Regions from separate parts of the Peribacillus sp. NPDC097198 genome, predicted to be linked through region 2. Evidence: riboswitches for the same ligand, from Rfam matches in the RefSeq annotation. Region 2 holds a riboswitch; the other holds the start of a gene.
What was found. Region 2 has a riboswitch for cobalamin ahead of metE (5-methyltetrahydropteroyltriglutamate--homocysteine S-methyltransferase). Riboswitches for the same ligand answer to the same signal wherever they lie in the genome.

Region 1 (6,479 bases), on a different contig from region 2:
GGATTTCCGCATCCTGCTTCATAAAAACGGACAGAATCAATGGAAGGTCACCTCCATGGTTGCACGAATCGGGGATTCGGGAAATATCGTTTCCAACCTCGCACAAGGTGGTGTCATGAAGAACGGTTTCGACTTTTTAAAAGAGATCGTGGATCACCAAGAAGCCAAACGTTTATATCAAAGCCTCATCCGTTTAGCTAAGAAGACGGCAGTTGCGCTTGATGACAACCATCCGGAATTATTTGGGGAGCTGGGTATCGATTTAGCCCTTGATAGTAACAAGCATCCTTGGATCATAGAAGTGAATTCGAAGCCCTCAAAAAAATTCCAAGGTACCTATGAAACATTCCGGCCATCTGTAAAGTCGATTATTGAGTTTATGTATGCGATAAATGAGTGAAGACCATCCATAAAAGGAGTTGCTGGCACGTGTTAATAGGGCTAATGTCCACGAAAGATACACAAGAAAATCATTATTTCACCGAGCTAGCCAAGACGGCTAAAACCCTTGGCATGAATGTTTGTAAGTTCGTACCGGAAAATATGGACGTTGATTCGAAGAAAATCAAGGGCGAGCGCTTTGATGGGGAAAAAGAAGTTTGGCTTCCTGCTTCACTTGACCTTCCTGATTTTGTATATGACCGTTGTTTTCATGGCATTTCCCGTGAGCATAATGATATACGTGAGAAAATAAATTGGTTAAAAGAAAACTCGAATTTTCTTGGGCTTGGCCTCCCTGGCAAATGGGATGTTTACCAAACATTGAAAACCAATCCCCTGCTTCAAGCCTTTTTCCCAGAGACGGAGCGGGTCACGACACCTGAGCAAATAATCGACCACATGGAACGCCTGGAAAAAATCATCATTAAGCCCGAGTTTGGATCAGGCGGTCTTGGCATTTACCTTCTGACGAAAACTAAGGAAGGCACAACCGTCTCCATGACCAAAAAAGGAACGAAATATGACCGCCAATTCGAATCAAAATCGCAACTGAATAAATGGCTACAGCACTTATTAACTCGCTATAGTTACCTATGTCAACCTTATTTAGAATTGAGCAACCAGAAGAACGAACCATTCGACTTACGGATTTTGCTTCAGAAAAACGAAAAAAACCAGTGGCTGGAACGGGGGCGGGGCATTCGTCTTGGGAAACAAGATCATATCACTTCCAATCTGACGACTGGCGGAGAAGCCTTATCGCTTGAAGCCTTCATGAAAAAGAATCCTGATTCCATCCCGGTAACCGTCGAACAAACCATCCAGCATATCCTCCGGACTCTCCCTGTGGAGACGGAAGGCGCTTTTCAAAGGCTATTCGAACTTGGAATCGATTTAGGCATCGATAAGGCGGGGAAAATTTGGATCTTGGACATTAACTCCAAGCCCGGAAGAAAGATCATCCAAACACTCCAACCAGAGTCCATGAAAGAAATTTATCAAGCCCCGTTCAAATATTGCCAATATTTATCCGAACATCTTCTGAAAGCAGGTGAATGACCCATGCGAAAGACATACCCTGCAGAGATTGCCAACATCCCCGGCCACGTCCTTTTTTATCCGTCTGACCTTGGGGAATTGGGGGATATCGAATTAATTTATTTTGGGCAGCATTCCTGCCCTGCAGCCGTCAAGCCAAATCCAGCCATCAAGCAATCAATCGTACTCTCGAATAGTCTTGCAGATTCTTTGATGTTCAACGAGATCGATACTCCCCTTCATTTATTTATATACGGGAAGAGCCTTCATATCGGCCCGCTCATTGGAATTTTCTCATCAGGCTTCACAGGCATTTCCAATAAACCGCTTGGGGAACGTTCCGGCTTTTTTTCGAAATTACTTTCTCTCAGTCAAACAACCGGTTGTATCCCCTTTGTTTTCGGTGAGAATGTCATCAATTGGGATCAAGAAACGATTAAAGGATATGTATATGAGAAGGAAAACTGGCAGATCAACGAATTCCCTTTTCCCAACGTCGTATATGACCGGCTTCCCAACCGAATGACGGAAAACCGTGAGGGGCCAAAGGAAGTGAAGCAAAAGTTCCAAAAGGAATATAAGATTCCTTGGTACAATCCTGGTTTCTTCAATAAATGGGATGTTTACGAACGGTTGAATGCGGATGATCGGGCTTTGCCATTTTTACCGGAGACCTACCCTTTTCAATCTCTATCCGTCGTCGAGACGCTCCTGTCGCATTATCGCCAAGTCTATATCAAACCCATTCATGGTAGCCTTGGCCTCGGCATTCATCAAATTCTGTATGATAAGCATGAAAATGTCTACTATTGCCGGTATAAAAATGAGGAACAGGAAAACAAATTACAAAAGTTCTCCACACTCGAATCCATCCTCAAACATGTATTTCATAATCGACCGCTTGAGAACCTGATCGTTCAACAAGGCATCCCGTTAATCCGCTCTTCAAAGCGGCCAGTGGATTTCAGGGTCCATACGAACAAGGACAGCAATGGGGTTTGGCAAGTGACGGCCATCGCCGCAAAAGTTTCCGGGGCTGGCAGTGTGACGACCCATATTAAAAGCGGCGGGGTCATCAAGACGGTTGCCGAACTATACGGAGATGACGAAGAAGCTAAACGGATCGAGGAAAAGCTATCAGAAGCCGCTCTTATATTAAGTGAAAGCATCGAGGAGCACCTAGATGGCATCATAGGAGAAATCGGCTTCGATTTCGGATTGGATAAAAAAGGGCAAGTATGGATGTTCGAAGCTAATTCTAAACCAGGCCGTTCTATCTTTTCCCATCCAAAGTTAAAGGAATTTGAACTTTTAACCAGGAAGCTCAGCCTTGATTATGCCATTTATCTTACCGAACAGACGATTTCACAAACGATTGGTACACAGAAATGAACATTTTTTATGATGTTCCCTCTGAGAGATGGAGCCATAACGAGGAAGATATGCAGCTATATGCGGGAGCCGCGAATGAGGAAATCCCTTTTAAGCAGGACACCCAGGATCAGGCACTTTTTCCGATTACTTTATTTCCGGGAAACCGGGTGCTAGTCGTTGGTATCTTGACCTCTCTAGATCCAAAGAAGGAATCAGGTATAGGGGGGAATTTGACACTTTTTCAGAATTTATCTCAATATTTATCGAATCATGGGATATTGGCCTATGTATTCACGGTTGAATCCTTGCTTTCCAACTACATGAAAGGCTTCATCTTTTCTTCACAAACGAACACATGGAATGAGGTAAAATTACCACTGCCCGATATCGTTTATAATCGCATTCCCAAAAGGGGATTCGAAGCATCGGAAAGTTTTCAAGAACTCCTTTCCTTTTTTAAAGAACATCGCATCACTTTATTCAACCCTCATTTTTTGGATAAGTACTTGATGTACGAAGCATTGACGGAAGATGGATCTCTAGCCCGCCATCTTCCATCGACCATAGACCTATCCGACCCTACCCAACTAGCGGACTTCTTACATTTCCACAAACATATTTATTTGAAACCATGCAAAGGAAGCCAAGGTAAGGGCATCTACACCCTGCTAGAAAAACCTGATGGCACCCTCCAATTCAATAGCCTGAAACATCAGGAATTGTACCCTGATTTCTCCGCGTTTTGGGAAGCCAATAAGGCGTCGCTCAAAAAGAGGGGGTATCTGGCCCAACGAGCGGTCATTCCAAAGAAACTGAATGGACACCGATACGATTACCGTATTCTTGTTCATTATGAAAATGGGTTTTATAAAGTGACCGGCAAGGGCGTGAGGATGTCGCAAACCCAGGAAATCACAACCCATACGCCAAGGGGGGGAAAGCTTTTTCCCTATCAGCAGCTACAAACGAGGCCGTTAAACAGGAAGTTGGCGAACATTGCGCAAAGATGTGGAATCATCCTCTCCAGGAAGTTTGGCTTTCTTGGGGAATTCTCCATTGATATCGGGGAAGATACATCCGGTGCTCTATTCATTTATGAAGTCAATTCAAAACCCATGCAATTTGATGAAGAGGAAATTGAAGCGAGCCGCCTACTACATTTAAAAAACCTGTTCATTGAATTAACTTTTCCGAATCACATAAGAAAATAACCTCCATCCTGCTTTTTCCATTATAATGAAATGAGAAACAGCGATATGGAGGTTATACATATGATTACGCATTTTCAATGGAAGCCGTTGCACAAGAATTTACCTGGCTGGAAGATTTCCTTTTACTTCAATAAATTGGCCGTCCAAGCCCTCTATCATAAAGATGGGTCCATCGAGTGGTTAACCAATCCGCCTGAAGAATCAGAGGAAGAAAAACTTAAGGGCATGATCCATGATTTAATGGTGTATCACGTGTACGAATAAACAGAATAAAGAATCCCTCTTTGGCTAACACTATTAAAAAGCCAAGGAGGGATTTCATTTGGATAAAGAAAAGATTACATTTCTGAAGGATACCGAGTATGACGGTAAGGATTCTGTATACCTCGATATCGATCGTATCATCAATGAAGGACTTGCTGGCGGAAACGTCTATGAAGCCGCGGACACCTTGAACATTGAGGAAGCCCATGACTTTCATGATGAAACGGAACCGAACATCAATAAAGATTGAAAACAAGGGCTTCCCTTATGGGCGGCTCTTTATTTGATTTCTTGATAGCCGAATATTTCTATATTCACTTGGCTAAAGGCTCTTTCAAGATTTGCTTCGTATTCTTTCCTATCTTCTACGTTTTTGCCATGAACCTGGATTTCCTCAATCAAGCTTGCTCGGCAATCATCTAAAGATATCATTTCTTCCACACAAAAGTTACGCATGATTTGCGCTTTTAAATAGTCCGTAAAATGCTCAACTGTACCAAACAATGATATGGCCCCCTATGATAGCTGTCCTGTCTAATTAACAGGATTCTTTTTGAATATTGTCCAATATGGACTTGTAAAAAACAAAAAACAACTTCCCATTCAGAAGTTGTTAGAGTGCAAACGAAACATAACAAAAATGACCATGATTCCCCATTTTTCTACAAAAATAAGAAAGCATGTTCTTGCTAATTTTTCGCACTTAACACCCCCTATCCTCGTAGGTTTCTGGCGTTGTGCTAAAAACGGGCAGGTCTCCTGGCTCATGATCATCGCTTTTCGAACCTTCCCATCTTTTCTTGCAAAAAAGACAGTGGCATTCCTTCGAATCGCTCTCATTTACAGTTGCGGGACAGCGTCGGATTCTAACCGACTTCCCTTTTAAGCAGATAAGCTACACTTTCTTATCTGCACCCATTTCTAGACGAAATACTATTTTTCAGTTTAACTGTATCAAATTTTCACTAGGATTACAATGAGGCTCCTGCCTTGTTCTTGGGCCCTATCTATCCTCTGTCCTCTGAATACACCCTACTCTCTTTCAGTATCGATGTAATGATATGCTCCGAATCCCATTCATGACCGGATATCTCGATAAGCGGATACCGATTAGGCAACACGTTTTGCTGAATTTCATGGACTTCCAATCCTTGATCATGCAAACGCAGAATTTCACCGCGCAGATTTTCCAAGTAACTGAGCTTTCTTTCAAACATTTCCTTTCCGTTCGGGACATATCCGGCATGGCAGCAAAAGACCTCTTTAAAATCATACTGAAGCAGTTTCTTGATGGATTCCATGATGACCGGGATAGATTCTTCCCTTAAAACGAGCTTCGTTTTCGGCGTTACAAACAGGTCACCCGAAAACAGCATGCCATTACTATGGTTCAGGTAAACCATATGGTCCCTCGAATGCCCTGGCGTAAAGATTGGCTCCCATGTTTGAGTGCGTGAATGGACGACCCCTCCTAATGGTTCTGCCTTGAAGGCATCCCTATCTCCCCAAAAAACTCTACGGTAATCGGGATATTCTGCATCCTTTGCACAAATATCGAGGGACATCGGATGAATATAGATGGGAACGTTCCTATGTTCCTGTATCCATGCGGCCCCACCCGTATGGTCCTCATGATAATGCGTCAGCGCAACCATATCGTAATCAGCGGTTTCAAAGAATGGAGTAAGTTCCTTCAACAAGATTTTTGCCCCCGTATCAACTAACATGCCATCGGTTAAGAACACATTCACGCTCATGCCTGATTTGTTTCCTTCCGGTGTCCCTTTTACGCAAACCACATCGTTTATCGTTTTCATTTCCAGCATGACTTTCCACCCCAATCATTTTTTTGGAAAAACTCATCATCCTTTATTTTCTAATTTACTTACAATAAATGTATTATCTCTCCATACTTTTTACAAGTATAATATTTTTTCTAATGATGGGAGTGATCAAAGTCCATATTCTTACGCAGACAGGCCATGTAAGATCCGGGACGTTCCGTGTAACTTAGCAAATGGCCACTATAATCTGGGCAAGTAGATCGTTTGATTCATAATCTTGATAAAATTCAAAAAATAATTGACATTACTGTATTTAACAAATAATATAGATTATATTAAAAAAATAATAAAATACTAAAATAGTAAT
Region 2 (6,479 bases):
AATCAGGGTGTGAAAAGGTACCGCGGAGCAGGAAACTAAAAAAAATCCCTTCAACAATTTTGTTGAAGGGATTTTTTGCTTATATGCGTTTGTTTTTTCTCTCGAGATATCTAGCTTGTGCTTGGACGTACTGCCGCTTTTCTTCTTCCGTTTCCGGTTGGACCTGTGGAACCGGTATAGGCTTTCCATCTTCGTCTATCGCAAGCATCGTTAAAAAAGCGCGGGCGGTGAGTTGCTTTTCGCCAGTCAACAGGTTCTCCCGTTCTACTTTTACGAATACCTCCATTGACGTTCGATGGGCACAGGTGACATAGGCTTCCAAATTGATAGCATCCCCGGTCTTAATGGGGGCCAGGAAGTCAAAGGAGTCGCTTGAAGCGGTTACGACCGGTTTCCGGCAGTGGCGCATCGCTGCAATGCAGGCGATTTTATCCACATACGCCATCACTTTTCCACCAAAGATGGTATTGTGATGGTTCGTATCAGGTGGAAAAACGAGGTCCGTTAAAAACGTCCGTGACTGTTGAACGGGAATGCCTGTTGTTAAATCAGTCATTTTCCTGTTGGACCAATAGCTTATTCCGGACAACCGTTGCGGCTTCGACCATATTTTTCAGTGAAGCGACGGTTTCTGGAACGCCCCTTGTTTTCAGGCCACAGTCAGGGTTAATCCAAAATTGGTCTTTATCCAGTACCTTGATGCCACGTTCGATCATATCGACCATTTCTTCCACTGCAGGAACGCGAGGGCTATGAATATCATACACACCAAGGCCGATTCCTTTTTCATATGTTTTCTCCTCGAATGCGGAAGCGAGCTCGCCGTGGCTGCGGGACGTTTCAATGGAAATCACATCAGCGTCCAGGGAAGAGATGACATCCATGAAGCTATTGAAATCACAATAGCACATATGGGTGTGAATTTGTGTTGTGTCTTCGACGCTCGAAGTGGAAATCAGGAATGAATGGACCGCCCAGTTTAAGTACTCATCACGGTCGCTTTTTTTCAATGGAAGGCCTTCACGCAGGGCTGGTTCATCGACTTGGATCATTTTGATCCCTGCTGATTCCAGTGCCTCTACTTCTTGTTTCAAGGCCAATGCCAATTGATAGCAGATATTTTCCCGTGAAATATCGTCACGGACGAACGACCAGTTCAGAATCGTAACAGGACCGGTCAGCATTCCCTTCACCGTTTTTTTCGTCAAGGCTTGTGCATACACACTTTCTTTGACCGTCATCGGATCGATGAAATGGACATCTCCATAGATAACGGGAGGTTTGACACAGCGGGAGCCGTATGATTGAACCCAGCCTTTTTCAAGGAAGACGAAGCCGCCCAATTTATGGCCGAAAAACTCGACCATATCGGTTCGTTCAAACTCCCCGTGCACAAGGACGTCCAATCCGATTTCTTCCTGGATATCAATCCATCTGCCAATCTCCTCGTTCACGAATGCTTCATATTGATCAGCCGTCCATTCACCGCGTTTGAATTTCCCGCGGGCCTGTTTAACTTCCGCGGTCTGCGGAAAGCTTCCAATTGTCGTGGTTGGAAGGAAGGGCAGGTTGAAATACGCCTGTTGTTTTTGATAGCGCTGTTTAAATGGCAGGGTACGGCCATGGGATTGCTGCTTCGCCTGTTCGACAGCGGATTGAACGTCTTTATGGTTTCTGGCCTTTGAATTATTTAAGGTCTGCCATGCAGCTTTGTTTGCCGTCACCTTTTCTTCGATTGATTCTGGACCTTCGTTGTTTCCTCTGACCAAAAGTGTGATTTCTTCTAGTTTCTCATCAGCAAAGGCAAGGGCTTCTTTCACTTCGCTAGCTAGTTCTGTCTCGTTTCGAACCGTCACTGGAACATGTAGCAGGGAGCAGGAAGGTTGAAGCCAAATTCGATCTTCGGCTACGTGTTTCGTAATGGACTCGACCAACTTGATTTTTTTCGTCAAGTCAGAAAGCCAAATGTTTTTCCCGTCAATCACACCGGCCCCAAGTATTTTATCTTGCGGGAAACCGACTGTTTGAAGATTGCTGAGATTTTTTCCTTTGTCATGGACCAAATCAAGGCCGATTCCTTGAACGGGCAAGTCGATCACTTCTTGGTAGTGTTCTACAGCATCAAAGTATGTTTGCAGCATGATGTTCAGGTTGGGGACAGCTTCGTTCAATTTTTCATACAGGTATGTAACAGTTTTCATCTCGTCTTTGGAAAGGGAAGAAACAAGGGAAGGTTCATCGATCTGCACCCACTTCACGCCTTCTTGTTCCAGCTCTCGCAAAATTTTTGTGTATAAAGGCAACAGGCTCAGGATGATGGCCGGAAGATCACTTTTTTCATAGCCCTTTGACAAAGAAATGAATGTGTAAGGTCCGACTATAACCGGTTTCGTATCGATTCCTAGTTTTTCCTTGGCTTCGCGGTAAGCGGCAAGCGGCTTGTTTTCTGTCAACGTAAGCTGGGACTGTTTTAGCTCTGGAACGATATAGTGATAATTTGTATTGAACCATTTCGTCATTTCGGAAGCGACTTCATCCTTGTTCCCACGGGCCATTGAATAATAAACGGAAAGGGGGACCATGCGACCTTTATAAGCCGAATAGCGTTCTGGCACCAGGCCGAACATGACGGACATATCGAGCATTTGATCATATAACGTAAAGTCGTTGACCGGGATGATATCGATGCCTTGATCTCTTTGTTTTTGCAAATTGCCTAAACGGATCGCTTCCAATTGCGCCATGAATTCCGTTTCATTTAATGTTCCAGCCCAATAGGCCTCTAATGTACGTTTCCATTCACGATCCTCACCGATTCGTGGGTACCCTATATTACTACTTTTCAACACATCCATCTCCTTTTAATGAAATAACAACAAAAAAGCATCCCTAACCGTCAAAAGAGAAAGTTAGAAATGCTTAAAATAAAGGGGCACGAAAATACCCCTTATCATTATAAGGTCCCTAACACCTCCCTATCTCCCGTAGGTTAAAACAGTGTTGTCGAAATAGGCAGGTCTCCTGACTCAGGGAACTCTTACTTAGCACTAAAAGCCTTCCCAATCCAAAAGGACCAGTGGCATCAAACAAAAGCGCTATACATTCCCATTACAGTGGCGGGACCGTGCCGGAATTACACCGGACTTCCCTTTTAATCCTAAAAGCTTAGGAACCTATCTCCACATATGAAATTCACAAAAAACTCCGACCGCATAAACACGGACGCTGAAATTTACAAAATATTATAAAAACTTAACCCATCTTAGCATACCCCAACCAAATGGGTCAACAAGGAAAAAGTCGGGAAATGGGGTCTGACCCCCACCATATGGCACAAGAACCCATGCTGTATCTATGTTTCCTAGATGGTGCAGTAGCTGGGAAATAGGGTCTGACCCCTAAAACGAGCATATATTGACTCGGAAAAGAGTATGTATAAGGGAAGTGGGTTGTTTTTGAAATGAGGCGTGGGGGATGACCTTTTATATTTTGATTGTGGGGATTATCTTTTGCATGGTGATGAGCATTCGGACCTTATTTCTTTCTGAGTCGGAGGCAAAGAAGTTTTCTCTTGAAGATATGCTGTGGCTCGGCAATTTATATGCGACATTATTAGTCGGTTTTGCACTGATTTATTTATTATACGAGCTTCAGAATCATTCGGTGATTCTTGATATGGGCAATCGCTTGGATGGGACCTTTTCCGAGCAGCTGAAGACCTCATTTTATTTTAGTGCGATGACGATGTTCTCCGTCGGATATGGGGATATCTCCCCAATCGGCATTGGCCGGATGATCGCGACAATCCAAGCATTCATTGGCTATACGCTTCCTGCGGCATTTGTGATCAGGGCTGTCATCGATTTTGAACAGAAGGAAAGAAAGAACAAGAAATGAAAGTTGTGTTTCTTTCAATTATTGGGTACGCTTACCATGATGAAAGAAATGGAGGGTTTAGAATGACGGTCGAAATTGGAGAAAAAGCACCAGACTTTCAATTACCAGCAAACAACGGAGAACAAGTTACCCTATCAGGATTCAAGGGTAAACACGTTGTATTATATTTTTACCCAAAAGACATGACACCCGGTTGCACGACGGAGGCTTGTGATTTCCGTGATGCTAATGAACAATTCGAAGAGCTTGATGCTGTCATCATAGGCATTAGCCCGGACCCGGTAACACGTCATGAAAAATTCATTGAAAAACATGGGTTGCCTTTCCTGTTGCTTGCTGATGAAAAGCAAGAAGCCGCTGAATTATATGGCGTATGGAAATTGAAAAAGAACTTCGGTAAGGAATACATGGGCATTGAGCGTTCGACTTTCCTGATTGATAAGGAAGGAACGATCGTTAAAGAATGGCGTAAAGTCAAAGTAAAGGGCCACGTCGAAGAAGCGTTGGAAACTCTTCGTGACCTAGAAAAATAAGGTACAGGCTAATGAAGGATGAGCGACTTATCAAGCTTGCCAAGCAGCTGATTCATCATTCACTGAGGCTGCAGGCGAAAGAGCGAGTCTTGATCCGTGGGCCTGTTGCAGCAAAGGCCCTATTGAAGGAACTGATTGACGAAGCCTATAGAATGGGGGCCTATCCTTATGCGGAACTTGAAGATGACGAAATTACCAGTCATCTGCTAAAAGGGAATGTTAAGGAACAGCTCGATACCTTATCGAAATGGAATTATAAGAAATACGAAGATGTGGATGCAGTCATCATCATATCGGGCGATGGAAACGAAGGGCGAGGAGTGAGTGTCCCTCATGAGAGATATCGCCTTCAGGAGGATGCCATGAAAACGTCCACCATGTTCTTCGTCAATAACCGGCGCTGGGTGTTACTGAATTATCCGACCATCGGTTCTGCAAAAAAATCCGGCATGAGCCTTGAACAGTATGAAGATTTCTTGTTAAACGTGTGCACACTGGATTATCACAAAATGGAAAAGTCCATGAAGCCTCTAAAGGATTGGATGGATCAAACGGATCAAGTCCGGATCATATCGCCGGGGACTGACTTGGCTTTTTCCATTAAAAATATCCCCGCTGTCATTTGCGCTGGTAAAAACAATCTTCCAGATGGTGAAGTGTTCACGGCACCGGTAAAAGACAGTGTCAATGGCACGATTTCCTTCAATACTGCTTCCGCCTATCAAGGAGAGGTATTTGATGGGATAACCCTTACATTTAAAAAGGGAAAAATCATGAAAGCTTCTTCCAATCAGTCGGACCAAATGAATCGTTTGCTCGATATGGATGAAGGGTCCCGGTACATCGGGGAATTCGCCCTGGGAATCAATCCGTATATCATGGAACCGATGGGTGATATCCTATTCGATGAGAAGATTAGCGGCAGCCTCCATCTTGCCACTGGTCAAGCTTACCAAGAGGCCGATAATGGAAATCAATCATCGTCTCATTGGGACATGGTCTTGATCCAGCGACCCGAATATGGCGGCGGAGCGATCTACTTTGATGATATACTGGTTCGTAAGGACGGTTTATTCGTGCCACGGGAATTATGCGAATTGAATCCAAATCAATTAAAATAAAGCCCTTTTTAATAGGGAGAGGCGTTTGTCCAACTCAAATAGAGGACCCCTGAATATGATTTAGTAAGGGAATACCTCCTCATAGAAAGTTGCGCGGGACATTCAGTGCCCGTGTTTTTTTATGTAAAGAAAAGGAGAGATAATCATGTTAGTATTTTCAACAATCATTCCGAATGAAGACATTCAAAAGAAGATGGCACAAGCATTTCCCGATTTGACATTCATGTATCAAGAAACTTGGGCGGATGAAAAGCTCCAAGAAGCCGAAGTTCTTATTACATATGGAGAAGATTTAACCGATGAAATCATTGAAGAGGCAGTGAACGTGAAATGGATCATGGTCATGAGTGCCGGATTGGAGTTAATGCCTTTTGCCGCCATTGAGAAACGCGGAATCATGGTGACCAACGCTAGGGGCATCCATAAAATCCCGATGGCTGAATATACAATCGGCATGCTTTTACAGTATGAAAAGAAATTAAAACAACTAATTGAGAATGAAGCGGGAGAAATCTGGGACCGGAAGATAGAAGTAGGCGAGTTGAATGGAAAAACGATGCTGATCCTAGGAACGGGGGCAATTGGAGGGGAAGTGGCACGTCTTGCCAAGGCTTTTAGAATGACGACCCTCGGAGTGAATCGTAGTGGGAAAGCCGTCGAACACATCGATCATCTATACGCCCTTACGGAGCTTGAGAAAGCATTGCCCAAAGCGGATTATATCGTAAGCGTCTTGCCTAGTACGGATGAAACGAAGGATTTGTTAAAGAAAGAACATTTTAAAGCAATGAAACGTACAGCCGTCTTCGTGAATATAGGACGGGGAGATCTGTTCAAGGAAGACGTGCTCATAGAGGCCATGCAGGAGCATGAACTCGCTCATGTGATACTGGATGTATTCGAACCTGAACCGCTAGTGAAGGGCCAC

Region 1: it holds a riboswitch for cobalamin, as region 2 does, so the genes downstream of both, ACIQXQ_RS04165 (hypothetical protein) here and metE (5-methyltetrahydropteroyltriglutamate--homocysteine S-methyltransferase) in region 2, are expected to answer to the same signal.

Annotation. Positions count from the first base shown of each region.
Region 1 covers NZ_JBIWDO010000002.1:232,661-239,139, reverse strand. Annotated here, with positions in the region: gene ACIQXQ_RS04195 (YheC/YheD family endospore coat-associated protein) at 1-400, shown strand, start outside; gene ACIQXQ_RS04190 (YheC/YheD family endospore coat-associated protein) at 430-1,500, shown strand; gene ACIQXQ_RS04185 (YheC/YheD family endospore coat-associated protein) at 1,504-2,871, shown strand; gene ACIQXQ_RS04180 (YheC/YheD family endospore coat-associated protein) at 2,922-4,064, shown strand; gene ACIQXQ_RS04175 (YheE family protein) at 4,125-4,328, shown strand; gene ACIQXQ_RS04170 (hypothetical protein) at 4,387-4,578, shown strand; gene ACIQXQ_RS04165 (hypothetical protein) at 4,608-4,832, opposite strand; cobalamin riboswitch at 5,061-5,262, opposite strand; gene ACIQXQ_RS04160 (MBL fold metallo-hydrolase) at 5,336-6,154, opposite strand.
Region 2 covers NZ_JBIWDO010000013.1:2,506-8,984, reverse strand. Annotated here, with positions in the region: gene ACIQXQ_RS18050 (ABC transporter permease) at 1-39, shown strand, start outside; gene ACIQXQ_RS18045 (acyl-CoA thioesterase) at 80-556, opposite strand; gene metE (5-methyltetrahydropteroyltriglutamate--homocysteine S-methyltransferase) at 549-2,855, opposite strand; cobalamin riboswitch at 2,995-3,192, opposite strand; gene ACIQXQ_RS18035 (potassium channel family protein) at 3,475-3,897, shown strand; gene bcp (thioredoxin-dependent thiol peroxidase) at 3,960-4,430, shown strand; gene ACIQXQ_RS18025 (aminopeptidase) at 4,442-5,551, shown strand; gene ACIQXQ_RS18020 (D-2-hydroxyacid dehydrogenase) at 5,697-6,479, shown strand, end outside.